2 linked regions of the Acuticoccus sp. I52.16.1 genome follow. The main gene of each other region encodes a partner of the protein of the gene in region 2 in a complex. Links are inferred from orthologs where the notes say so. Each region holds a gene or a part of one and is shown on either strand. Other genes may lie near its edges. The genes, in order: accD and accC.

The links.
Region 1: the proteins of accC (region 2) and accD are in contact, whole or in part, in a solved structure (PDB 8UXZ), measured with the Escherichia coli proteins. The link is inferred for Acuticoccus sp. I52.16.1 from one-to-one orthologs.

Annotation. Positions count from the first base shown.
Region 1 is NZ_CP094828.1:3,605,834-3,615,719, reverse strand. The notes cover bases 1-2,999. They hold accD (acetyl-CoA carboxylase, carboxyltransferase subunit beta), read right to left. Parts: upstream 2,006-2,999; coding sequence 995-2,005; downstream 1-994. Other genes in these bases: MRB58_RS16275 (hypothetical protein), read right to left, coding at 2,817-2,999; trpA (tryptophan synthase subunit alpha), read right to left, coding at 2,002-2,820; MRB58_RS16290 (folylpolyglutamate synthase/dihydrofolate synthase family protein), read right to left, coding at 1-989. Also shown: more of MRB58_RS16275, read right to left, coding at 3,000-3,131; trpB (tryptophan synthase subunit beta), read right to left, coding at 3,132-4,358; MRB58_RS16265 (glycosyl transferase family 90), read right to left, coding at 4,491-5,525; MRB58_RS16260 (glycosyl transferase family 90), read right to left, coding at 5,548-6,627; MRB58_RS16255 (phosphoribosylanthranilate isomerase), read right to left, coding at 6,703-7,422; enoyl-ACP reductase FabI, read right to left, coding at 7,419-8,291; fabB (beta-ketoacyl-ACP synthase I), read right to left, coding at 8,284-9,504; 3-hydroxyacyl-[acyl-carrier-protein] dehydratase FabA, read right to left, coding at 9,546-9,886.
Region 2 is NZ_CP094828.1:3,176,320-3,192,435, forward strand. Bases 6,536-9,387 are described here. They hold accC (acetyl-CoA carboxylase biotin carboxylase subunit), read right to left. Parts: upstream 8,709-9,387; coding sequence 7,362-8,708; downstream 6,536-7,361. Other genes in these bases: MRB58_RS14465 (DUF2155 domain-containing protein), read left to right, coding at 6,536-6,659; aat (leucyl/phenylalanyl-tRNA--protein transferase), read right to left, coding at 6,700-7,365; accB (acetyl-CoA carboxylase biotin carboxyl carrier protein), read right to left, coding at 8,710-9,156; MRB58_RS14485 (DsbA family protein), read right to left, coding at 9,343-9,387. Outside these bases: MRB58_RS14440 (PepSY domain-containing protein), read left to right, coding at 1-270; MRB58_RS14445 (response regulator transcription factor), read left to right, coding at 332-1,003; MRB58_RS14450 (ATP-binding protein), read left to right, coding at 1,027-2,412; MRB58_RS14455 (valine--tRNA ligase), read left to right, coding at 2,513-5,305; MRB58_RS14460 (trans-aconitate 2-methyltransferase), read left to right, coding at 5,308-6,078; more of MRB58_RS14465, read left to right, coding at 6,087-6,535; more of MRB58_RS14485, read right to left, coding at 9,388-10,104; MRB58_RS14490 (Rne/Rng family ribonuclease), read right to left, coding at 10,371-13,439; MRB58_RS14495 (N-acetylmuramoyl-L-alanine amidase), read left to right, coding at 14,177-15,481; MRB58_RS14500 (penicillin-binding protein 1A), read left to right, coding at 15,719-16,116. UniProt on the Escherichia coli protein: This protein is a component of the acetyl coenzyme A carboxylase complex; first, biotin carboxylase catalyzes the carboxylation of the carrier protein and then the transcarboxylase transfers the carboxyl group to form malonyl-CoA.

The sequences.
Region 1 (9,886 bases), 430 kb from region 2 along the record:
TCCGCCAGCGCCGCCGCGACCACCTCTCCGGCGTCGGCGTTGTGACCCCCGTCGAGCCAGATGTCGGCGTCCGCGGGCGCCCAGTCGACGATGCGGCCGCGCGTCAGACGGTGCATGCGGCCCGGCCAGTCGACCGTGGTCATGCCCGCTTCCAGCGAGGCGGGACGGTCGATGATGCCGGTCGTGCGCGCGGTGGCGATGGCGACGCCGGCGTTGACCGTCTGGTGCCGGCCCGGCAGGCGCGGCAGCGGCAGGTCCACCAGGCCGTTCTCGTCCTGATAGACGAGGCGGCCGTTCTCTTGTGCCACCGTCCAGTCCATGCCGCCGAGATGCAGCGGCGCACGCACGATGCCGGCCTGCCGCTCGACGACCGCCGTCACTTCGTCTTTCTGCGGGGCGCAGATCACCGGCACGCCCGGCTTGATGATGCCGGCCTTCTCCATGGTGATCTCGCCCAAAGTGGGGCCGAGGAAGCCCACATGGTCGATCCCGATGGTGGTCAGCACCGAGGCGATCGGCCGTTCGACCATGTTGGTCGCGTCCAGCCGGCCGCCGAGGCCGGTCTCCAGCACCAGCGCGTCGGCCGGCATCTCCGCGAAGAGCAGGAAGGCGGCGGCGGTGGTGATCTCGAAGAAGGTGATCGGCTCACCGCCGTTGGCGGCCTCGGCACGCTCCAGGGCGTCGGTCAGCACGTCGTCGCCGACGAGGCGGCCGCCCCCCTCCGCGCCGAGGCGGATGCGCTCATTGAAGCTGACGAGGTGCGGCGAGGTGTAGACGTGGACGCGCTTGCCGTCCGCCTCCAGCATGGCGCGCAGCATCGCCGAGACGGAGCCCTTGCCGTTGGTGCCGGCGATGTGGATCACCGGCGGCAGGCGCGCCTCGGGGTTGCCGAGACGCTCGAGCAGGCGCTCCAGGCGACCGAGCGAGAGGTCGATCCGCTTGGGGTGCAGCGCCGAGATCCGCTCCAGCAGTGGACTGGTGGCGTCCATCGTCGTCACGACGCGACCGGCGCCGTCTCCTCGTCCGGGGTCTCCGGCGGGGTGGAGACGGTCTCGGCAGGCGCGGCGCCGTTGGTGACGGCCACCGGTGCGCCGGCGCCGTTGGCGGCGGAGTCGGCCTCGTGGTCCGGCGCCGGCAGCGCGCCCATGGCGAGCGCGGGGCGGTGCAGCAGCACGCGCAGGAGGCGGCCCAGCGTCGCCTTCATCTCGTGGCGATGGACGACCATGTCGACCATCCCGTGGTCGAGCAGGTACTCGGCGCGCTGGAAGCCCTCGGGCAGCTTTTCGCGGATGGTCTGCTCGATCACGCGCGGCCCGGCGAAGCCGATCAGCGCGCCCGGCTCGGCGATGTGGACATCGCCCAGCATCGCGTAGGACGCCGTCACGCCGCCGGTCGTCGGATTGGTGAGGACGACGACGTATGGCAGCCCCGCCTCACGCAGCGCGATCAACGCGGCCGTGGTGCGCGGCATCTGCATGAGCGAGAGGATCCCCTCCTGCATGCGCGCGCCCCCGGACGCCGCGAACAGGATGTAGGGCGTCTTGTCGGCGAGCGCGGTCTGCGCGCCGAGCACGATCGCCTCGCCGGCGGCCATGCCGAGCGAGCCGCCCATGAAGGCGAAGTCCTGCACCGCGACGGTGACCGGGATCGTCTCCAGCGTGCCCTTGGCGAGCGTGACGGCGTCGTCGCGTCCGGTCTTGGCGCGGGCATCGCGCAGGCGGTCCTGGTAGCGGCGCTCGTCGCGGAACTTCAGCGGGTCGTGCGGAACCGCCGGCAGCGCCATCGTCTCGTAGGCACCGGCATCGAAGATCGAGGCCAGACGGTCGAGGAGCGGCATGCGCATGTGGAAGCCGGAGCCCGGCACGACCCAGCCGTTCTGCTCGAGATCCCGGTGGAACACCATCTCGCCCGTCTCCGGGCACTTGATCCACAGGTTCTTCGGCGTGTCCCGCTTCGTCCAGAACGACGAGATCTTCGGACGAACGACGGACGATATCCAGTTCATGCAGCAACCTTCCGGGCGTCCCTGACGCCCTTGGCAAGCGCGGCGACGAAAGTCTTGGCCGCGGTGGCCGCCTCTCCGGGCGCGGCCTTGGCGATGGTGTCGACGATGGCCGAGCCGACCACGACGGCATCGGCGACGCGCGCGATGGACGCGGCCTGCTGCGGCGTCTTCACACCGAAGCCGACGGCGACCGGCAGGTCCGTCGCCCCCTTCAGCCGCGTCACGGCGCGGGTGATGTCGGTCGCGGCGGCGCTCGCGGTGCCGGTGATCCCGGCGATGGCGACGTAATAGAGGAAGCCCGACGTGTTGGCGAGAACGGCCGGCAGGCGCGCATCGTCCGTCGTCGGCGTGGCGAGGCGGATGAAGTCGAGGCCCGCGCCGCGCGCCGGCAGGCACAGTTCGTCGTCTTCCTCCGGCGGCAGGTCGACGACGATGAGCCCGTCGACCCCGGCCTCCTTCGCCTCGGCGAGGAAGGTGTCGACGCCGCGATGGTAGATCGGGTTGTAATACCCCATCAGGACGATGGGCGTGTCGCTGTTTCCGGCGCGGAAGCGGCGGACCAGATCCAGCGTGACGGTCAGCGATCCGCCGGCCTTCAGCGCGCGCAGCGAGGCGGCCTGGATCGCCGGACCGTCGGCCATCGGGTCGGTGAACGGCATGCCGAGCTCGATCACGTCCGCGCCCGCCTCGGCGAGCGCGTCGAGGATGGCGGCGGAGGTCTCGATATCGGGGTCGGCCGCGGTCACGAACGTGACGAGGCCGGCGCGACCCTCGCGCGACAGGGCCTCGAAGCGGGCGGCGATGCGGCTCATCAGTGCCCCCTGTGCTTGGTCTGGATGCCGAACAGGGCGCCGATGTCGGAGTTGTGCGAGATGGCGAACACCTCGATGCTCTCCAGCGCGTTGACGAACCAGTCGATCGAGCGCAGCCGCTCGACGTTCTGGTAGATCGAGGCCAGCGCATCCTCGCCGGAGAAGACGAAGAAGCGGCCGTGCCACCAGTCGCCGCCATGGGTGAGCAGCACCTCGGCGACCTGCCGGTCGGCCCAGGTCTCGGGATCGACCTCGGACGCCGGCATCGCGCGCTGAACCGTGGTCATGTCGAGCATGTAAACGAGAGCGTACAACTAATTGGCCTTCTGTGCGCGGGCATCGAGAGCGGCGGCGACGGTGTGGACGTCCTTGTCCCCGCGCCCGCACAAATTCATCAGCACGATTTGGTCACGCCCCATCGTCGGCGCAACCTTCGCCACATGGGCGAGCGCGTGAGATGGCTCCAGCGCCGGCAGGATGCCCTCGGTCCGGGCCAGGAGCTGGAAGGCGCCGAGCGCCTCCTCGTCGCCGATCGGTACGTAGGAGACGCGCCCGCTCTCCTTCAGCCACGAGTGCTCGGGGCCGATGCCGGGATAGTCGAGCCCGGCGGAGATGGAGTGGCCCTCCAGGATCTGCCCGTCGTCGTCCTGCAGGAGGTAGGTGCGGTTGCCGTGCAGCACGCCCGGCGCGCCGGCGGTCAGCGAGGCGCAGTGCTTGTCGCCGTCGAGCCCCTCCCCGCCCGCTTCGACACCGGTGATGGCGACGGACGCATCGTCGAGGAACGGATGGAAGAGGCCGATGGCGTTGGAGCCGCCGCCGACGGCCGCCACGATCAGGTCCGGCAGCCGGCCGGCCATCTCCAGGATCTGCGTGCGCGCCTCGGTGCCGATGACGGACTGGAAGTCGCGCACCATCGCCGGGTACGGGTGCGGCCCCGCGGCGGTGCCGATGAGGTAGTAGGTGTTCTCGACGTTGGCGACCCAGTCGCGCAGCGCCTCGTTCATGGCGTCCTTCAGCGTGCCCGCGCCGCTCGTCACCGGCACCACCTCGGCGCCCAGGAGCCGCATGCGGAAGACGTTCGGCGCCTGCCGCTCGATGTCCTTGGCACCCATGTAGACCACGCACGGCAGGCCGAAGCGGGCGCAAACCGTGGCGGTCGCGACACCGTGCTGGCCGGCGCCCGTCTCGGCGATGATGCGCGTCTTGCCCATGCGCCGAGCCAGCAGAATCTGGCCGATGCAGTTGTTGATCTTGTGGCTGCCGGTGTGGTTCAGCTCGTCACGCTTGAGGTAGACGCGCGCGCCGCCCAGCTCCTCGGACAGCCGCTCGGCATAATAAAGCGGGGACGGGCGGCCGATATAATGCGTGCCGAGGGACGAGATCTCGGCCGCGAATGCCGGATCGTCGCGCGCCGCGTCCCAGGCCTTCTCCAGCTCCAGGATCAGCGGCATCAGCGTCTCGGCGACGAAGCGGCCGCCGAAGATCCCGAAGCGCCCGCGCTCGTCGGGTCCATTGCGGAAGGAATTGGGGCGTTCGCTCACCGTCGGGCCTCGCAGAATTGGCGGAGAGGCGGCGGACAAAAAGGTCGGCGCGCCGCCGGTCACACAGCATGACTGGTTCGGTGCGGTCAAGGACCGCGGCGGGTCAAGGCGCGCAGGCGCACGCTTCCCACGCTATCGTGCCACCTCGCCCGTCACCAGATTGTGCGGGTCGACGAGGCGGACACGGCGATGGTACTCGCGCACCACCTCGTCGAACAGGGTCGCTTCCTGCGCCTTGTCGCGGAAACCGCGCATGAACCGCTTCCCGTTCTCGGCCATCTCACGGCACGCCCGCGGGTTCGCCTCGCACCAGGCATAGGCCTCTTCGAGATCGGCAAGATCGTGCCGGATCTCGACGTAGTGGACGCCGGGGACGAGACGGCTCTCGCAGGCCCACGACTCGTTCGTCGGCCGAGGCATGATGACGAGCGAGTTGGACGCCAGCATCCACTTCAGCCCCGAGGCCACGTCGTTGCCCTCCAGCGCGAGGAGATACTTGGCCTGCAACTGCTGCGCGAGGGTGAGGCGCGGCCTGGCGCACCGCTCGATGTCCCCGTGCGCGGCCGCGAACCCCTTAGAGAGCTGCACGATCGGCGAAAAGCCGAGGTCGAGGCCGGCATTCGCCTCGAACCGGTCCCAATGGCGATAGAGGTGATAGCGGCTGCCGTGGGGCCGGGCGCGGAAGTAGCCCGTCGTCGCCCCCCGCCACACCACGCGCCCCTGCTTCTCGTCGAAGGGGACGTCGCTCGCCTCGACGGTATGGATCGGCTCGAAATGCCGGCGCTCGTTGAGGGGCAGCAGGACCGAGGCGCCGCCGTCCTCGATGCGCCGCGCCTTGTGGTAGGTCGGCGTGGTGTTCGCCGTCAGATCGTCGCCGATGACGAGTTGAAAGCGGCGGTCGAGGCCGAGGCGCCGATAGGCGGCGACCACCGGGTCGACGTAGAGTTCCTGGAGCCGCGCCAGCACGACCGGATCGTCGCGAAACGACTTGTCCGCCAGATAATCGCGCGACCGCTCCAGCGAGAACGCGAATGATTTTCGTGGGTTGACAAGGAGCGCGGCGTCCGCCGTGGTGGGGAAGCGCTGGCGCGCGTGCGCTGCGAGGGGCGCGAGGTAGAGCGCCAACCGCTCGTCGGCCGAGAGCGCGAGCCGGGGTTCGGGCACCACCGGCGCGGTGTCTGCGCGCGGCCTAATCCGTGGCCTCCGCGGCCTCGGCGTCATCGGCCTCGGCGTCGGGATTGTAGAGCCGGATCAGGCGGTGGTAGCGGCGCACGACGGTGTCGAACAGCTCGGTCTCGAGATCCTCGTCGTAGAACGGCTTCATGAAGCTCTTGCCGTTCTGCGCGATCTCCTCGCACTGCCGCGGATGCGCCTCGCACCAGGCGAACACCGCCTCCAGATCCGACAGGTCCGGCTTCACCTCGACGTAGTGGACACCGGGGCGCAGCAGGCTCTCGCAGGCCCACGAGACCATCGTCGGCCGCGGCATCAGCACCAGCGAGTTGGATGACAGCATCCACTTGAGCCCGCTCGCGACGTCGTTGCCCTCGAGGCAGAGCAGGTATTTGTAGTGGAGCTGCTCCTCCACGCCCATGCGCGGCCGCTCGCACGTGTCGATGTCGACCCCGCCTTTGTAGTTCGCCTTGTTGGGGGTGAGGTTGGTGAAACCGAAGTCGAAGTCCGGGTTCGCCTCCCAACGCTCCCAGCCCAGGTAGAGGTCGAACCGCGCGATCGGCTGACGCAGGGTGAAGTCGCCGGTGGTCGCGCCGCGCCACAGCACCTTGCCGGTCTTCTCGCCGAACGGCCGGTCGAACTTGGCCGAGTGGCGCAGCAGCGCGAAATGGCGCGGCCGGTTGAGCGGGGCCAACACGTCGAGCCCACTGCCCTCGATCTTGCGGGCCTTGTGGAAGGTGGGCGAGCGGGAGGGCGTGGTGTTGTCGCCCAGGACGAGCTGGAACCGGCGCTTCACACCCACCCGGCGGTGCGCCAGCACCATCGGTCGCCAATATCCCTCGACGAAGAGGTTGCGCATCGTCTCGTTGGTGGCGAGGCCGAAGCGGCGGATATATGGCTCGGAGCGCTTGCAGGCATGCTCGAACGAGCGGTTGCCGGCGGCGATCAGCGTCTTCTCCGGGTCGAGCGGGAAGCGCTTGTCCTCGAGGTCGAGCAGCGGCGCGAGATAGGTCTTCAACCGGTCCGCCTTGGACGGCGTGATGACCACATCGGACTGGTCCGGCGAACCCGTCTCCACCCTAGACACCTCGTTCATTGGGATACTCCGGCCCCGGAGGCGTACCGTGCCCGCTCCGGCGCCGGGCCTATAGGCATGCCGCGTCCGGCAGCGTCAAGCCGGATGCACCGCGTCAGCGCCGCGCCGCGCCGCGCCGCCGCCACGCGCGGCGGCGACGAAGGCGGCCATCTTGGCGGGGTCCTTGATCCGGTCGGTCTCGACGCCGGAGGAGACGTCGAGCGCGTAGGGGCCGACGGTGGCGAGCGCCGCGCCCACGGTCTCCGGCGAAAGGCCGCCGGAGAGCATGTACGGCGTATCGGCGGGCATGGCGGAGAGCAGCGACCAGTCGAACGCGGCGCCGTGGCCGCCGGGGCGGTCCGCCCCCTTCGGCGGCTTGGCGTCGAGCACGATCAGCGCGCCGGCATAGTCGCCCACCGCGGCGAGATCGGCGCGCGTCGCGACTCCCACCGCCTTGGCGACGGCGACATCGTGGCGGGCGCCGACCGCCGCCACATGCGCCGGCCGCTCCTTGCCGTGGAACTGGATCGCGTCGGGTCGAACGGTGCGGGCCAACGCGTCCAGCGTCGCATCGTCGGCATCGACGGTGAGGGCGACGAGCGTCACCCGGCCGCGCACGTGGTCGGCGATGGCGCGTGCCTCGTCGAGCGTCAGGTGGCGGGGGCTGGGGGCGAAGTGGACGAGGCCGATCATGTCGGCACCGGCGGCGATCGCGGCATCGGCGAGGTCCGGCCGGGTGATGCCGCAGATCTTGACCCGCGGCACCCGGGACGGCGCCGGCCAGCGGCGATCGATCCGCAGGCCGGCGTCGATCACGATTCTTCGGCGAGGATGCCGGGCGCTTCCGCCTCGACCTTCTCCTCGATGATTTCGCGGCGCTCTTCGGCGCGCAACTCGTCGAGCTTGGGCATCGACATGATGTTGTAGCCCGAATCCACATAATGGATCTCGCCCGTCACCCCGGTCGAATAATCCGACAGGAGGTAGGCGGAGGAGCGGCCGATCTCGTCGATCGTCACCGTCCGCGCCAACGGCGAGTGCTTGCGCTGGTAGTTGAACATCAGCCGCGCATCGGTGACGCCGGCGCCCGCCAGGGTGCGCACCGGACCCGCCGAGATGGCATTGACGCGGATACCCGCGCTGCCGAAGTCCGCCGCCAGGTAGCGCACCGACGATTCCAGCGCCGCCTTGGCCACGCCCATGACGTTGTAGTTCGGCATCACCTTGACCGAGCCGCCATAGGTCAGCGTCAGCATCGATCCGCCGCCCGTCATCAGGGCCGCGGCGCGCTTGGCCGCCTCGGTGAAGGAGAAGCACGAGATCACCATCGTGCGCATGAAGTTCTCGCGCGTGGTGTCGGCGTAGTGGCCCTTCAGCTCGTTCTTGTCGGAGAAGGCGACGGCGTGGACGAAGAAGTCGATCGACCCCCAGGTCTTGGCCGCCGTGTCGAACAGGCGGTCGACGGAGGCGAGATCCTCCACGTCGCACTGCTCGAGGAACGCGGCCTCCACCTTGTCGGCCAGGGGGCGCACGCGGCGGCCGAACTGGTCGTTCTGGTAGGTCAGGCCGATCTCGGCGCCCTCGGCCGCCAGCGACTGGGTGATGCCCCACGCGATCGAGTGATTGTTGGCAACGCCCATCACGACGCCGCGCTTGCCCGCCATCAGGCCCATGCGCTCACCCATCGTAGCGCGCCAGGACCAGCGAGGCGTTGGTGCCGCCGAAGCCGAAGCCGTTGGAGAGCACCGTGTTCAGCTCCACGTTGTCGCGCCGCTGGCGCACGATCGGCACGTCCTCGAACGCGGGGTCCAGCTCGTCGATGTTGGCGGAGGCGGCGATGAAGCCGGACCGCATCATCAGCAGCGAGTAGATCGCCTCGTGGACGCCGGCCGCGCCCTGGGCATGGCCCGACAGCGACTTGGTGCCGGAGATCGGCGGGATGTCCTTGCCGAAGACGGCGCGGATCGCCTCGACCTCGCTGGCGTCGCCGATCGGCGTCGCCGTGGCGTGCGGATTGATATAATCGATCTTGCGGTCCCCCGCTTCCTTCAGTGCCATCCGCATGGCCCGCGCACCGCCCTCGCCGGACGGGGCGACCATGTCATGGCCGTCGGAGGTCGCGGCATAGCCGACGATCTCGGCGATGATCGGCGCGCCGCGCGCCTTGGCGTGCTCCAGCTCCTCGAGCACGAGGACGCCGCCGCCCCCCGCGATGACGAAGCCGTCGCGGTTGACGTCGAACGGGCGCGAGGCGACCGCCGGCGTGTCGTTGTAATGGGTCGACATGGCGCCCATGGCGTCGAACAGGACCGAGAGAGTCCAGTCCAGCTCCTCGCAGCCGCCGGCGAAGACGATGTCCTGCTTGCCGAGGCGGATCTGCTCGGACGCGTGGCCGATGCAGATGTTGGTCGTCGCGCACGCCGCGGAGATCGAATAGTTGATCCCCTTGATCTTGAAGTGCGTCGACAGCGTCGCCGACGCGGTCGAGCTCATCGCCTTGGGCACAGCGAAGGGGCCGATCCGCTTGGGACCCTTGGTGCGCGCGATGTCCGCCGCCTCGACGATGGTGCGCGTCGACGGACCGCCCGAGCCCATCACGATGCCCGTGCGCTCGTTGGAGATCTCGGAGGGCTCGAGGCCCGCCTCGCGGATCGCCTGGTCCATCGCGACGTGATTCCACGCCGTGCCGCCGCCGTGAAAGCGCATGGCCCGCCGGTCCACGGACTCGGAGGGATCGAGGGTGGGGGCACCGTGCACCTGGCAACGGAACCCGTGTTCTGCATAGGCGTCGGCCCGGACGATGCCGGACCGGCCTTCCTGCAACGATGCGGTCACCTCCTGCGTCGACCCGCCCAATGGCGAGACGATGCCCATCCCGGTGACGACGACGCGTCTCATAGTGCTCCTCTTGCGGGGCCCCGTGCAGCGACCGACACCGGTCAGCTCCCTGCGGGTTCCGCCCCGTCCTTGAACAGGCCGACTTTCAGATCCTCGGCCTTGTAGATGGCCTCACCGTCCGCCTTCAACCAGCCGTCGCCGATGCCCAGCGTCAGCTTCGAACGCATGACCCGCTTCAGGTCGATGCCGTACTCGATCAGCTTGACCTTGGGCGTGACCATGCCCGTGAACTTCACACCGCCGACGGCGAGTGCGCGGCCGCGCCCCTGCCCGCCGACCCAGCCCAGAAAGAAGCCGAGCATCTGCCACAGCGCGTCGAGGCCGAGGCAGCCCGGCATCACCGGATCGCCTTTGAAGTGGCACGCGAAGAACCACAGATCCT
Region 2 (16,116 bases):
CTGGCCCAGGCCGGGACGCTCGTCCTGTGGGACGCGGCGCCGGCGGCGGCCCAGGCGGGGTGTTTGTCGCAGAGCCAGCAGCGCCAGGCGGTCAGCTCCGGCCAGGCGGTGCGGCCGGGGCAGATCGGACGCAAGCTGGGCGGCAAGGTATTGCGGCTCAACCTGTGCGAAGGGGCGGGCGGGCTGACGTGGCGCGTCACCGTCCTGCAGGGCGACGGGCGGGTGGTCGACCGGGTGGTCGACGCGCGCAGCGGCCAGCCCATCCGCTGAGGCGGGAACATCGAGCGGCGCGGCTCTCGGGGCGCGCCTTGGAGGGGGTGAGGAGAAGCGTATGCGTGTGCTCGTCGTGGAAGACGATCGCGATCTCAATCGTCAACTGTGCGACGCGCTCAAGGCCGGCGGCTATGCGGTGGACGCCGCGTTCGACGGCGAGGAGGGGCACTTCCTCGGCGATACCGAGCCCTACGACGTCGCCATCCTGGACCTCGGCCTGCCGGAGCTCGACGGCATCTCGGTGCTGGAGCGGTGGCGCAAGAACGCGCGGCGCATGCCCGTGCTGGTGCTGACCGCCCGCGACCGCTGGAGCGACAAGGTCGCCGGCATCGACGCGGGCGCCGACGATTACGTCACCAAGCCGTTCCACATGGAGGAGATCATGGCGCGCGTGCGGGCGCTGATCCGCCGCGCCGCCGGCAACGCCTCTAACGACTACGTCTGCGGTCCGGTGGAGCTCGATGCGCGGGCGAGCCGGGTGACGGTGGACGGCACGCTCATCAAGCTGACCTCGCACGAGTACCGGGTGCTCGCCTACCTGATGATGCACCAGGGCCGGATCGTGTCGCGCACCGAGCTGACCGAGCACCTCTACGACCAGGACTTCGACCGCGATTCCAACACCATCGAGGTGTTCATCGGCCGCCTGCGCAAGAAGCTCGGCGCCGATATCATCGAGACGGTGCGGGGCCTGGGCTACCGCGTGTCGGAGCCGGGCGCGGCCGACTGAGCGCCCGGCGTGAGGCGCGCGGCATGAGGATCTGGCCCAAGTCGCTGTCGGCGCGGCTGCTGCTCACGTCCCTGACGTGGGCGACCTTCGCGCTGGTGGCGACGGGCATCGTCCTCGTCTCGGCGTTTCGCACCACCGTCGAGGCGCGGTTCGACGATACCCTCAACGTCTACCTCGCGATGCTGATCGCCCAGCTCTCCGAGCAGGACGACGACCGCTATGGCGGCATCCCGCCGGACCTCGGCGAGCCGCGCTTCGTGCTGCCGCTGTCGGGCTGGTACTGGATGGTGGTCGACAGCGCGACGGGGGAGGTGGTGCAGACCTCCGAATCGCTCGCCGGCGACGTGATCGACATGCCGGAGGGGTTCGAGACGAACGTCGGCTACGCGGCGCCGCACCAGGGGTACGGGCAGGGGCCGACGGGTGATGCGCAGCGCCTCATCGCCCGCCGCGTCGCCTTCGCCGATGGGCAGTGGGTGATGGTCGTCGTGAGCGGTGCGGCCTCCACCATCGCCGCCGACACCGCCTCCTTCACGACGCGCCTGGCGCTCTATCTCGGCTCGTTCGCGATGGTGCTGGTGGCGGTGACGTTCATCCATTGGCGGATCAGCCTGCGCCCGCTGCGCCAGCTCGGCCAGGAATTGGAGGCGGTGCGCCAAGGCCGCGTGCAGCACGTCAGCACCAAGTTCCCGACCGAGATCGCCCCGGTCGCCGATGCGCTCAACACGCTGATCGATTCCAACCACGCCACTCTGGAGCGCGCGCGCCGGCACGTCGGCAACCTGGCGCACGCGCTCAAGACGCCGCTCAGCGTGCTCCTCAACGATGCCGGCAACGCACCGGAGCCGCTGCCGCGATCGGTGCGCGAGCAGGTTCACACCATGCAACGCCAGGTGCGCTACTACCTCGACCGGGCCCAGATGGCCGCGCAGGACCGCTTCATCGGCACCACGACCGACGTCGGCCCCGTGCTGGAACGGCTGCACCGGGCGATGGCGCGGTTGGCCGAACCGCGCGGCATCGCGGTGACGCTGGAGCAGCCCAAGGGCATCCAGTTCGCCGGTGAACAGCAGGACCTGGAGGAGGTCGTCGGCAATCTGGTCGACAACGGCCTGAAGTGGGCGGACCGCGAGGTGATGATCCGCGTGCGCCCCAGCGACGAGGCGCTCGCGGGCGCCGCCTTCAAGCGCTCCTTCGTGATCGAGATCGTCGACGACGGGCCGGGCCTTTCGGAGAGCGAACGCAGCGAGGTCGTCTCGCGCGGCAAGCGTCTCGACCAGACGAAGCCGGGCAGCGGGCTGGGTCTTTCCATCGTCGCCGAGCTGATCGAGCTTTATGGCGGTAGACTGGACCTCGGCCGAGCCGATATGGGTGGGCTGCGCGTGACGGTGCTGCTGCCGCGGGCCTGAGTCGTCGCGGCCGGTGCCACTGCGTCGCCGCAATGGTGAACGTCTTCGTTGACGAGAGGCGGTGCAGGGTCTTAGGCACACCGTCTAAGGGTGTGGATCCATGTTCGAAAAGACCTACGACGCGGCGTCGATCGAGCCGCGCATTCGCGAAGTTTGGCAAGAGGCCGACGCGTTCCGTGCCGGCGCGGGGGCGGGGAGGGATGCGCAGACCTTCTGCATCGTCATTCCGCCGCCGAACGTGACGGGCTCGCTCCACATGGGGCACGCCCTCAACAACACGCTCCAGGACGTGATGGTCCGCTTCGAGCGGATGCGCGGCAAGGACGTCCTGTGGCAGCCCGGCACCGACCACGCCGGCATCGCGACGCAGATGGTCGTCGAGCGTCAGCTCGCCGCCAACGGTGAGCCGACGCGCCGCGAGATGGGCCGCGAGGCGTTCCTGGATCGCGTCTGGGCGTGGAAGGCGGAGTCGGGCGGGGCCATCAAAGGCCAGCTCGACAGGCTGGGCGCGTCCTGCGACTGGTCGCGCGACCGCTTCACCATGGACGCGGGCCTCTCGGAGGCGGTGCTCACCGTCTTCGTCCGCCTGCACAAGCAGGGGCTGATCTACCGCGACAAGCGCCTGGTCAACTGGGACCCGAAGTTCCTGACCGCGATCTCCGATCTCGAGGTCGAGTCCAAGGAAGTGAAGGGGACGCTGACCCACTTCCGCTATCCGCTGGAAGGCGTGACGTTCGACCCGGAAGACCCGTCCACCTACATCGTCGTCGCCACCACGCGGCCCGAGACGATGCTGGGCGACACCGCCGTCGCCGTCCACCCGGAGGACGAGCGCTACGCCCACCTCATCGGCAAGAACGTCGTCCTGCCGCTGGTCGGCCGCCGCATCCCGATCGTCGGCGATACATACTCCGACCCGGAGAAGGGCTCGGGTGCGGTGAAGATCACCCCGGCGCACGACTTCAACGACTTTGAGGTCGGCAAGCGCCACAAGCTTCCCGTCATCAACATCTTCGACGAGCAGGCCGCCGTCCTCCTGGAGGGCAATGCCGACTTCGCCGCCGGCCTCGACCCGGCGACAGTCGCCGCCCTGGTCGACGAGCTGCACGGCGAGGACCGCTTCGCCGCGCGCAAGGCCATCGTCGCCAAGATGGAAGAGGGCGGCTTCGTCGAGAAGATCGAAGACAACGTTCACATGGTGCCCTACGGCGACCGGTCGGGCGTCGCCATCGAGCCGTTCCTGACCGACCAGTGGTACGTCAACGCCAAGCGTCTCGCCGGCCCGGCGATGGACGCGGTCAACGAGGGCAAGACCAAGTTCGTCCCCGCCAACTGGTCGAAGACCTATTTCGACTGGATGGAGAACATCCAGCCCTGGTGCGTGTCGCGCCAGCTCTGGTGGGGCCACCAGATCCCGGCATGGTACGGGCCGGACGGCAAGATCTACGTCGAGCGCTCCGAGGCCGACGTCGCCCGCACCGCGACGATCCACTACGGCACGCCGATCCGCTTCGCCCCGCGCGCCGAAGCGCTGGCCGCCTGGGAAGCCGGCACCGAGGGGGAGACGCTCCTCTACCGCGACGAGGACGTGCTCGACACGTGGTTCTCCTCGGCGCTGTGGCCGTTCTCCACGCTCGGCTGGCCCGAGCGCACGCCGGAGCTGCGGAAATACTACCCGACCAGCGTCCTCTCGACCGGGTTCGACATCATCTTCTTCTGGGTCGCCCGGATGATGATGATGGGCATGCACTTCCTCAACCAGGTGCCGTTCGACACCGTCTACATCCACGCCCTCGTCCGCGACGAGAAGGGCGCCAAGATGTCGAAGTCGAAGGGCAACGTCGTCGACCCGCTGGAGCTGATGGACGAGTTCGGCGCCGACGCGCTGCGCTTCACCCTCGCCGCGATGGCCGCCCAGGGCCGCGACGTGAAGATCGCCAAGGCGCGCGTCCAGGGCTACCGCAACTTCGCCACCAAGCTCTGGAACGCCACCCGCTTCGCCGACATGAACGAGTGCCGCATCGACCCGGCGTTCGACCCGGCGGACGCGCAGGGCACCCTGTCGCGCTGGGTGCTGACCGAGGCGAACCGCACCGCCGGCGACGTCACCCGCGCGATCGAGGCCTACCGCTTCAACGACGCGGCGGCGGCGATCTACCGCTTCACCTGGAACACCTTCTGCGACTGGTTCCTGGAACTCGCCAAGCCCGGCCTGATCGGCCAGAACGAGGACGAAAAGAAAGAGCTGCGCGCGGTGACGGCCCACGTCATCGACCAGATCCTCGTCATGCTGCACCCGTTCATGCCGTTCATCACCGAAGAGCTTTGGGCGATCACGGCCGAACAGTCCGGCATCGAGCGTGAGACGCTGCTGATCCACACCCCCTGGCCCACCGGCGGGTTCGAGGACGGCACGGCGGCCGACGAGATCAACTTCGTCGTCGACCTCGTCGCCGCGGTGCGCTCGCTGCGGTCCGAATCCAACGTCCCGGCGGCGACCGAGGCGGAGGTCGTGGTCGTCGGCGGCTCGCGCGCGCAGGAGGGCTGGCTCGCCTCGCACGACGCCGCCATCCGCCGCCTCGCCCGCGCCTCGGAACTGAAGGTGTCCGACATCGCGCCGCCCAACTCCGCGCAGTCGGTGGTCGGCGACGTCGTCGTCTGCCTGCCGCTCGCCGGTCTCGTCGACCTCGCGGCAGAGCGCGCGCGCCTCGCCAAGGAGCTGAAGCGGCTGGAGTCGGACGTCGCCAAGATCGACGGGCGGCTTTCCAATCCGAAGTTCCTCGAGAAGGCCGACGCCGACACCATCGACGAGCAGCGCGAGAAGCGCGGCGATGCAGAGGCCAAGCTGGAGAAGCTGCGGGCCGCGATCGGCCGCCTGGAACCGGTGGACTGACCATGGCAAGCCCCTCATCCTCCGGCGCGACGCAGGTCTGGTCCGCCGATGCCTACGCGAAGAACGCCCGCTTCGTCGCCGACCTCGCCGGAGGCGTGGTCGACTGGCTGGCGCCACGGCCGGGCGAGCGGATCCTCGACCTCGGCTGCGGTGACGGGGCGCTGACCGAGCGGCTGGTCGCCACCGGCGCCAGCGTCCTGGGTGTCGACGCCAGCACGGACCTGGTCGCCGCCGCCGCAGCACGCGGGCTCGACGTGAAGCTCGGCGACGGTGCCGCGCTGGACTTCGACGCCGAGTTCGACGCCGTCTTCTCCAACGCTGCGCTGCACTGGATGCGCGAGGCCGAGGCCGTCGCCGCCGGTGTCCGCCGGGCGCTGAAGCCGGGCGGCCGCTTCGTCGGGGAATTCGGCGGCCACGGCAACGTCGCCACCATGCGCACCGCCCTCGCCGCGCTCGCCCCTCGATACGACGTCGATCCCGCGCTCGCCCATCCGTGGTACTTCCCGACCGCCGAGGGCTACAGCGGCCTGTTGACGGGCGCCGGGTTCAAGGTGGAACGCTGCGTGCTGATCCCGCGGCCGACCGCACTTCCCGCGTCGGGGGTTGTGGGATGGCTCGAGACCTTTATGAACCCATACTTGAACCAAGCGGGCGCAGCCGCATCGGCGGTTCTGGCGGATGCCGAGGCCCTGCTGGCGCCGGCGTTGCGGGACCCCGACGGGGTGTGGATCGTCGACTATGTGCGGCTCCGCTTCGAAGCGTACGCGATCTGAGGTCTGTGATGCTCCGTCCGGTGGTTGTTGGGATGCTGTCCGCCTTCGCGGCCGTCGGCGCGTCGGCCGCGCTGCTGGTGGGCGACCCGCCGCCGGCCGAGGCGGCGCCGATCGAGAACCCGGTCGCCGTCTTCTCCGGGCTCGACAAGGTGACCGGCCGCATCATCTCGTTCGACGTCTACATCAACGAGACTGTGCAGTTCGGCGCGCTGCGCGTCACGCCGCGCACCTGCCAGACCCAGCCGCCCACGGAAGAGCCCAACACGGTCGTCTTCGCCGAAGTGGACGAGATCACTCTCGATTCGCGCATCCGCCGCATCTTCACCGGCTGGATGTTCGCGGCGAGCCCCGGCCTCAACGCCGTGGAGCACCCCGTCTACGACGTGTGGCTGAAGGATTGCGCCCTGTCGACCGAGGTGGCCCCGCCGCCGGGCTTCGCGCAGGACGAATATGCGCAGGACGAGATGGGCGTGATCGAGCGTCCGGAAGGCTGGCAGCCGATCCCCAAGCCGCGGCCGCCGCATACGCCGCGCGTCACCGAGGAGGTGGTCGACCCCTTCCTGGGCGAGGACGACGGCTGACGGGGCAGCAGCGCGTGGGCGGTAGGGTCGCGGGTGGGCGTCAGTCGCGGTCGAGCGCGGTGAGGACCTCGTCGCCGGTGTAGATGCGGCCGGGGGCGAAGTCGCCTTCGGTGCGCATCGCCTCGTCGAGCAGCGACTGGTAGTGCCGGCGGCTGACCTCGGTGGCGCCGAACTGGCTGAGATGCTCGGTGATGAACTGTGCGTCGAGCAGCGTGAAGCCGCCGATCGCGAGCCGGCCGGCCAGGTGCACCAGCGCCACCTTGGACGCGTCGCGCACGATGGAGAACATCGACTCGCCGAAGAAGGCGCCGCCCAACCGGACGCCGTAGAGCCCGCCGACGAGCATCCCGTCGAGATAGGTTTCGACCGAGTGAGCCTGCCCGAGGCGGTGCAGGCTGGAATAGAGCTGCTGGATACGACCGTTGATCCAGGTCCGCTGGCGGCCCGGCGCCGGGGCGGCGCACCCGTCGATCACCCCGGCGAAGTCGGTGTCGATCCGGACCTCGAACCGCTCCTGGCGGACGAGGCGGGCGAGACGACGGGGGACATGAAATGTTTCGAGCGGCAGGATGCCCCGCCGCTCTGGTTCAATCCAATAAAGACCCGGATCGTCCGCCGATTCCGCCATGGGGAAGATCCCGCAGGCATACGCCTTGAGGAGAACCTCCGGCGTGATCTCGAGGACGATGTTGTCCGGGCTCGTCATACCTTCCCTCTCGCCAGGAAGTTCTCCAGCCAGTGGATGTCGTATGCCCCGTTGGCGATGTCCGGATCCTGGACCAGCTCGCGGAAGAGGGGGAGGGTGGACTCGATCCCGTCCACGACGAATTCGTCGAGCGCCCGCCGCAGACGCATCAGGCACTCGACCCGGTTGTTGCCGTGAACGATCAGCTTGCCGATCAGGCTATCGTAGTAAGGGGGGATCCGGTAGCCCTGATAGACGGCCGAATCGACGCGGACTCCGAGCCCGCCCGGCGGGTGATAGTGCGTGATCGTACCGGGAGAGGGGATGAACGTGCGCGGGTGCTCGGCGTTCACGCGGCACTCGATCGCGTGGCCGTTGTACTGCACGTCCTCCTGGCTGAAGCCGAGCTTGCCACCCGAGGCGACGCGGATCTGCGCGTGGACGAGGTCGAGCCCGGTGATCATCTCCGTGACCGGGTGCTCCACCTGCAAGCGGGTGTTCATTTCGATGAAATAGAACTCGCCGTCTTCGTACAGGAACTCGATCGTGCCGGCGCCGCGGTAGCGCATGTCCTGCATGGCCTTGGCGCAGGTGTCGTAGATGCGCCGGCGCTGGTCCTCGTTGAGGGCCGGGGAACGGGCCTCTTCCCACACCTTCTGGTGCCGCCGCTGAAGCGAGCAGTCGCGCTCGCCGAGCGCCACGGCGTCGCCCTGGCCGTCGCCGATCACCTGGATCTCGATGTGCCGCGGCTTGGTGAGGTACTTCTCGAGGTAGACCTCGTCGTTGCCGAAGGACGCCTTCGCCTCGGCGCGGGCGCGCTGGGCGGCGGAGACCACCTCGTCGGCCGAGCGGGCCACCGTCATGCCGCGTCCGCCACCGCCGGCCGACGCCTTGATGAGCACCGGGTAGCCGATCTCGGCGGCGACGGCGCGCAGCTCCGCCTCGGACCGGATCGCGCCTTCGGAGCCGGGGACGACCGGGATTCCGAGCGCCTTGGCGGTGCGCTTGGCCTCGATCTTGTCGCCCATGACGCGGATCTGTTCCGACGTCGGGCCGATGAAGGTGATGTCGTGCGCTTCCAGGATCTCGGCGAAACGCGCATTCTCGGACAGGAAGCCGTAGCCGGGGTGGACGGCGTCCGCTCCGGTGATTTCGCAGGCGGCGACGATCGCGGGGATGTTCAGGTAGCTGTCGGACGCGGCGGACGGGCCGATGCAGACCGACTCGTCGGCAAGACGCACGTGCATGGCGTCGACGTCGGCGGTGGAATGCACCGCGACCGTCTGAATGCCGAGCTCCTTGCAGGCGCGTTGGACGCGCAGCGCGATCTCACCGCGGTTGGCGATGAGGACTTTGCGGAACATACTATGCGATCGCCAGCAGCGGCTCGCCGTACTCGACCGGCTGTCCGTCCTCGACGTAGATCTCGGTGACGGTGCCGGCACGCTCGGCGATGATCTGGTTCATCGTCTTCATCGCCTCCACGATCATGATGACCTGACCGACGCGCACGGTGTCACCGACGTCGACGAACGGGCGGGTGCCGGGCTCGGGCGCGCGGTAAGCGGTGCCGACCATGGGCGATAGGACCGCACCCTCGGGCGCCTTGGCCGGACCCGTGGCGGGTGCGGTCGGCGCGGGGGCTGCGGGCGCGGCCGCCGGCGCCACGGTCACGGCCGAGGTGCTCACATGCCGCGCGACCCGGAGCTTGGTCTCGCCGTGGACGATCTCGATCTCCGAAAGGTCCGTTTCATGCAGCAACGCGGCGATCGTACGTATGGCCGCTTCGTCAATAGGGGGTGTGTCTGCCATCGCGATACAACGGGACCCTGTCGTGGGGTCGAGGCCTTTCCTGTGGCGTGCGGCCGGCTGCCGCAGAACTCAATGTGTTAAACGCCCATTTTAGTAATGGACTACGCGGATGATCGGAAGACGGGACGTGTCGTCCCGCCGCACCGTCCCCGCCTACCTAGGCGATCCGAACGCCCGCTCCAAGGGCTAGCACTCGTCCGCGCCGCACCGCTGTTGATTGATTCGTGCACGAAGTTGATCATAACCCACCGCGCCGTACTCCATCGTGTCGCCGATGACGTAGGACGGGGTACCTTCGATCTGCAACAGACGGGCCAGACGGGTGCTCTCCTGGATGGCCTCGCCGACGACGTCGGAGCGCATCGTCGCCTCGATCTCGTCGCGCGGCAGGCCCATCTGCTCGACCACGGAGAAGGCGGCCTCGTCGTCGGCACGTCCGTCGCTCGAGAGGAGCTTGCGGTGGAATTCCGGGTAGGCCTCCGGGGCGACCTGGTGCACCGCGATGGACACCGCGCTCGCCCGCACGGACGCCTCGCCCAGCACCGGCAGCTCCTTCATGACGACGCGCAGGTCCGGGTCCGCCTCGATCAGGCGCTCCAGGTCGTCGAGCGCGCGCCGGCAGTAGCCGCAGTTGTAGTCGAAGAACTCGACCAGCGTGACGTCGCCTTCGGGGTTGCCGAGGATGGCGTTGTGGGGGGAGGTCTCCAACTCGCCGCGCACGGCGACGAGGGCCTCGGCCCGCTCCTCCTCGGCGGCGGCCTGGCGCTTGGCCTGCAACGCGCCGAACGCCTCCTCCAGCACCTCCGGGTTGGCGATCAGGTACTCGCGCACGATCGTCTCGACGTCCGAGCGGCTGAGGGCGGGCTGGTCCGCGGCCTGCTGGGCCAGCGCGGGCGTGGCGAGGGCCAGCGAGGCCACGGCGGCCAGTGCAATCAAGGGGCGGGACATAGTCGACCTTTTCGCGTTGGAGGCGTCGCCTTCGATAGCGCGGGACCGGACCCCTCGAAAGGACGCGCGTTGGCGCAGGCGTCACATTCGGTTGACCGGACCGCGGTGCGGATGCCGGGGACCGCCGGGCGGCGCCCGCCGGGTGGATTGCCGCAGCAGGTCGGCGAGATCAAGCGGCACGCTCTGTGCGCTGTGGAGACGAAAACGGCCGGGCCTCCCTGGAGGTCCGGCCGTACGTGGCTTGATGGGCGCAACGGCGCTCCGGCTCAGAAGAACGAGCGGCGCTGCCACCAACCGGCGCGGCGCGGGCGCGCCCCGTCCGACTTCTGTTCCGGCGCCGGTGCCTCGGCCGCCTCTGCGGCCGGTTCCTCGGCGGCGTCCGCCTCGGTGTCCGCGCCGTTGGCGCTCGCCGCTTCGGCGGGGGCGTCCTGCGCGGCGGCTTCGGCCGCGGGGGCCTCGTCCGGCGTCGCCGCCGGCTCCGGGGCTTGCGGCGCTGCGGCGGCCTCGGTCTCGTTCACCGGCGCGGCTTCGGCGGTCTCGCCGTCCTCGGCGGTGTCCTCGTCGCGGCGATGGCGGCGGCCGCCGCGGCGCCCACGACGACGGCGCCCACGCCGATCGTCGTCGCCGTCGGCCTGCATCTCGCCGTCGCCGGTATCCTCGGCGCCGCTGTCCTCGGTGTCGGACTCGGCCTCGACTTCGCCGGTCACGGCGTCACCGCCGTCGGAGGCGACCTGCGCGCCGTCCTCGTCGCCGGAGTTGCCGCGGCTCTCGTCGTCGCGGCGATCGTCGGCGCCGCCGCCCCGCCGCCGCCGGCGCCGACGCCGACGCGACCCGGAGCGTTCGCCGGAGGCGTCCCGCGCCTCGGTGGTCTCGGCCTCGCTCTCGGCCTCGACCGTGCTCTCGTCCTCGCCTTCGATCTCGTCCTCGTCGTCATGCTCGACGATGGCCGCGTCGGGCGCGATCTGCGCGGTGGGCGGCTCGACGCCCGGCTCGCGCACCACCAGCGCACCCGGCACGATGGCAAGGTGCTGGCCCGACAGCGTCTCGTCCGCGTCGACGCCGATCTCCAGCCCGAAGCGCTCTTCCAGCTCGTTGAGGTGCTGGCGCTTCTGGTTGAGGATGTAGAGCGCCACCGTCGCCGAGGTCTTGATGGTCACGTTGTGGTCGGCGTGCTTCAGGAGGTGGTCCTCCAGCGCGCGCAGGCAGTGCAGCGCGACCGACTGCGTGGAACGCACGTGGCCGTTGCCGCCGCACGCCTCGCACGGCACCATCGAGGTCTCGACCATGCCCTGGCGGATCCGCTGGCGGCTCATCTCCAGCAGCCCGAACGGGGAGATGCGACCGACCTGGATGCGCGAGCGGTCGAGCTTCAGCGCGTCCTTCAGGCGCTTTTCCACCTGCCGGTTGTGGCGCTTCTCGTCCATGTCGATGAAGTCGATCACGATGAGCCCGGCGAGGTCGCGCAGTCTGAGCTGGCGGGCCACCTCGTCGGCGGCCTCCAGGTTCGTCTTCAGCGCGGTGTCCTCGATGTTGCTCTCCTTGGTGGAGCGGCCCGAGTTCACGTCGATCGAGACGAGCGCCTCGGTCGGATTGATGACGAGGTAGCCCTTGGAGGGCAGCGTCACCACCTCGGAGAACATCGCGTCGAGCTGCGATTCGACGCTGTACTTGGTGAAGATCGGCGTCGGCTCGAGGTACCGCTTCACGTTCTTGGCGTGAGACGGCATCAGCATCTTCATGAAGTCCTTGGCCTCGCGATAGGCGGGCTCACCGGACACCAGGACCTCGTCGATCTCCTTGTTGTAGAGGTCGCGGATCGCGCGTTTGACGAGGTTGCCTTCCTCGTAGACGAGCTGCGGCGCGATCGACGCGAGCGTCAGGTCGCGCACGCTCTCCCACAGGCGGATCAGGTACTCGAAGTCGCGCTTGATCTCGGTCTTGGTGCGGCTGGCGGCGGCGGTGCGCAGGATGATGCCCATCCCCTCCGGCACTTCCAGCTCGGCGACGGACGACTTGAGGCGCTTGCGGTCGGCATTGTCGGTGATCTTGCGCGACACGCCGCCACCGCGGTCCGTGTTGGGCATCAGCACCGAGTAGCGGCCGGCGAGCGACAGGTAGGTGGTCAGCGCCGCGCCCTTGGTGCCGCGCTCTTCCTTGACGACCTGGACCAGCAGGATCTGCCGGCGGCGGATCACGTCCTGGATCTTGTACTGACGGCGCGGGGCGGCGCGGCGACGCTCGGGGATCTCCTCCAGCGCGTCCTGCTCGCCGATCGAGGTGACCGAATCGTCGTCGTCGTCGTGATCGTTGCGGTCGTCCTCGCGCAGCGCCTCGTCGTCCGAGACGACCGGGTCGGCGAGACCGTCGTCGGACTTCTTGGTCGTCGGCTTCTTGGCGGCGGGGGCGCGCTTGCGGGTGGTGGTGGTGCCCGTCTTGGCCTTCGTCGCGGTGCCGGCGGTGGTGCGGCGGCGCCGCTTGGGCTTCTCCTCGACCGGCTCGGCCTCGCCATCGGCGGGCGTGGCGGCCTCGGCGACGGCCTCGGGCGCGGCGTTCTCGGTCACTGCGCCGGGGGCGGCGTCGGTTTCGGCGGCGACGGTCGGCGCGGCGGCCTCCGCGCGTGCCTCGTCGGAGGCGGGGGAGGGGGTGACGGCCGCGCTCTCCTCGGAGGCGGCGGCGCCGGGGGCGTCATAGGCGGACTCGCCTTCGCCCGTGACCTCGACGTCGCGCGCCGGATTGTCGACGGCGGCGTCGATGTCGGCCTCGTAGGTCTCCTCGACCTGGGCGATGGCGCGGTCGAGCGACACGGGCGCCTCGTCCGAGGAGACGGCCTCTTCGGCGACGCTGGCACTCGGATTGGCGAGTTGCGCCGGGGCGGTCTCGTCGGCCTTGGCCTCGTTCACCGGCTCGGCGGCGGGATCGGCCTTGGCGGCGGACCGGGACTGGCGGCGCGAGTTGCCGCCGCCGCTGCCGGCGTCGTCGCTCTTGGCGCCCCGGCGGCGGCTGCCGCCGCGGCTCTTCTTGGGGGCCTCGTCGTCCTCGTCGGTGCGGGAGGCGCGCTCGTCGGCCAGCAGCGCGGCGCGGTCGGCCTGCGGGATCTGGTAGTAGTCGGGGTGGATCTCGCTGAAGGCGAGGAAGCCGTGGCGGTTGCCGCCATATTCGATGAAGGCGGCCTGAAGCGACGGTTCGACGCGCGTGACCTTGGCGAGGTAGATGTTACCGCGCAGCGGCTTCTTGCTGGCCGCCTCGAAGTCGAAGTCCTCCACCTTCTTGTCGCGAAGGACGACGACGCGCGTCTCCTCCGGGTGGATCGCATCGATCAGCATCTTGTTGGGCATGAATGGGCTCCGGGTACCGCGAGCGTCGGCCGAGGCCGACCGCGTTCGAGCGGTCCGATGTCAGGGAATCATTTGGCGCTGCGGTCCACGTGAGGGACCGGCCGTTGTGGCGTGCGCCGACGGATGCGCTTCGGCCATCAGCGGCGAAGCGGTGTGACCTGTTCACTGCCGGCGTCATCGGCGCGAGGCGCTCGCCTTCCAGGAAGGCGGCGACATCGCGCGGCAGGGCCGGCGACGAAAGGAAGGGGCGGCGGGAGGCGAGTGGTCCGCAAACCGCTGGTCCGACCGGGGAGGGGAGCGGGCAGGGCGCCGCCGCAGCGACGGTGACACGGACGCCGCGCACCATTTCTGGCGTCGGTTCGACCGCTACTTCACCATCACGACTGAGTGGCATCCGCCCGTTGTCTCCTGCGCCAAACAGCCAGGACGCTGCGGTGCGCATACTCGATGTCCGCCCTGTTGCGCCTCGAAGAACCAGCCGGTAGGCCAACGTCCCAAGGCGTGGGGTGGAGAAAAAACTCTTGGGCCGAGCTTCGACCCGCAAACGAGCCGACTCGACCGCGGCCCATCAGAAGCGTAGCCTTATTCGCGGGCTGGCACAACACAAATGCAGGGCCAAGCCTATGAATTGTGGGGGCGACCCTTCGCGTCGAGGTCGATTTTCAGTTCACCTTCAGTCAAGGAAGGTGAGTGCAGCATTCGGGCCGAGCATTCATATGGTAACCGAGCCGCATCCTGTGAAGAGGCAAGGCCCCGCTTTCCCGCCGTTCCGTCAGACTTTCGCGTTCGCGCGGGCTTCGCGGCGGGCCCGCGGCGCCGCCGTCGTCCTGCGCGCCTTCGCGCGGTGGGGCGCGGCGCTCGTCGTCCTCGCGGCGCTGACGGCCCTCGCCGGACCCGCCCGCGCCACCATCCTCGCCGACAGCATCGCCGTCGAGGAATTCCCCGGCGCGACCCGCTTCATCCTCACCGTCTCGGGCGAGCCGCACTACCGCGCCTTCGCGGTCGACGGGCCGCCGCGCCTGGTCATCGACTTCGACGAGATCGCCTTCGCGATCGACGACACGCCCGCCCCCGCCGGGCTCATCGCCGCGTTCCGCTTCGGCAACCTCACGGGGGAGGCCGGACGCATCGTCTTCGATCTCGCCGAGCCGGCGCTCCTGGCTCAGCATGTCTACCTGCCGGCGATCGGTGGCCGCCCGGCGCGCCTGGTGTTCGACATCGAGCCCGTCGGCGCCACGCGCTTCGGCCACGCCGCCATCACCGCCAGCGCCTTGGCCAAGGACGCGCCGCAGCCCACGGTGGCCCCGGCCGGCGGGCGTGTCGTCGTGATCGACCCCGGCCACGGCGGCATCGACCCCGGCGCCTCGACCCCCGACGGGCGCTACGAGAAGGACCTGGTGCTCGCCTTCGCCCGCCGCCTCGAGGCGCGCTTGACCACCATCCCCGGCCTCTCCGTGCGCCTCACCCGCTCGGACGACGAGTTCCTGTCGCTCAGTCGCCGCATCAAGCTGGCGCGCGCCTTCGGGGCCGATCTCTTCATCTCGCTCCACGCCGACGCCGCGCCGCAGGACTACGTCCACGGGGCCACCGTCTATACGCTGTCCGAGCGTCCCTCGGACGCGCAGGCCGGGGCCATCGCCGCGCGTGAAAACCTCTCGGACTCGGTGTCGGGCGCCATCGAGCCGGACCACCAGGAGGAGGTGTCGGGCATCCTCGCCGATCTGCTCCGGCGCGAGACGAAGGCGTTCTCCCACACGTTCGCGGAGCGACTGATCGGCGCACTCACCGCCACCGTCGAAATGAACTCCAACCCGCACCGCTCGGCCCGCTTCCGGGTGCTGATGGCGCACGACATCCCGTCGGTGCTCCTGGAACTGGGCTACCTCACCAATGCCAAGGATGCCGGCCGCCTCCTCGACGACGACTGGCAGGAGGAGGTCGCCGTCTCGGTCGCCGCGGCAGTGGCAGATTTCTTCGATCTCGACCCGCCGATCGGGTCCGAGTGGCTCGCCCGCCGGGCCGAGGCGACGGCCGCGCAGTAATGAAGTTTTGCGAAATGCTGTCGTATGGGATCGAATCGTCGTGAACGGCGCGGCCGGCCCCCGGCCCATCCTCTTGAACGGCTTGTGATTGTCGCCCGCTCTGGGTTAGTCGATATCCGCTGGGTACTCGCCGACCAACGATGACGGAAATCTTGTCGCTCTTTAAGGCGACAGGCGATCGGCGCGGCTGTATTGTGCCGCGGGATGCGAGGCCCTTTGCTCCGGAGGCGCGTCACTGTGTTTAGATTCTTCGTCGGCTTCGTCGGCTTCCTGTTCTCGCTGGGCTCGGTGCTGGGTCTCCTCGCCGCCGCCGGCGTCGGGATCTATATCGCCCAGATCTCCGATACGCTGCCCAGCGTCAACGTGCTGCGGAACTACGAGCCCGAGGTGATGACGCGCATCCACGCCGACGACGGCTCGCTCGTCGCCGAGTATGCCGAGAAGCGCCGCCTCTTCCTGCCGATCCAGGCGATCCCGGTGCGCATCCGCAACGCCTTCCTGTCCGCCGAGGACTCGTCCTTCTACGACCATGCCGGCGTCGACCCGCAGGCGATCATCCGCGCCCTCGTCACCAACCTGAAGAACCGCGGATCCGACTCGCGGCCCGTCGGCGCGTCGACGATCACCCAGCAGGT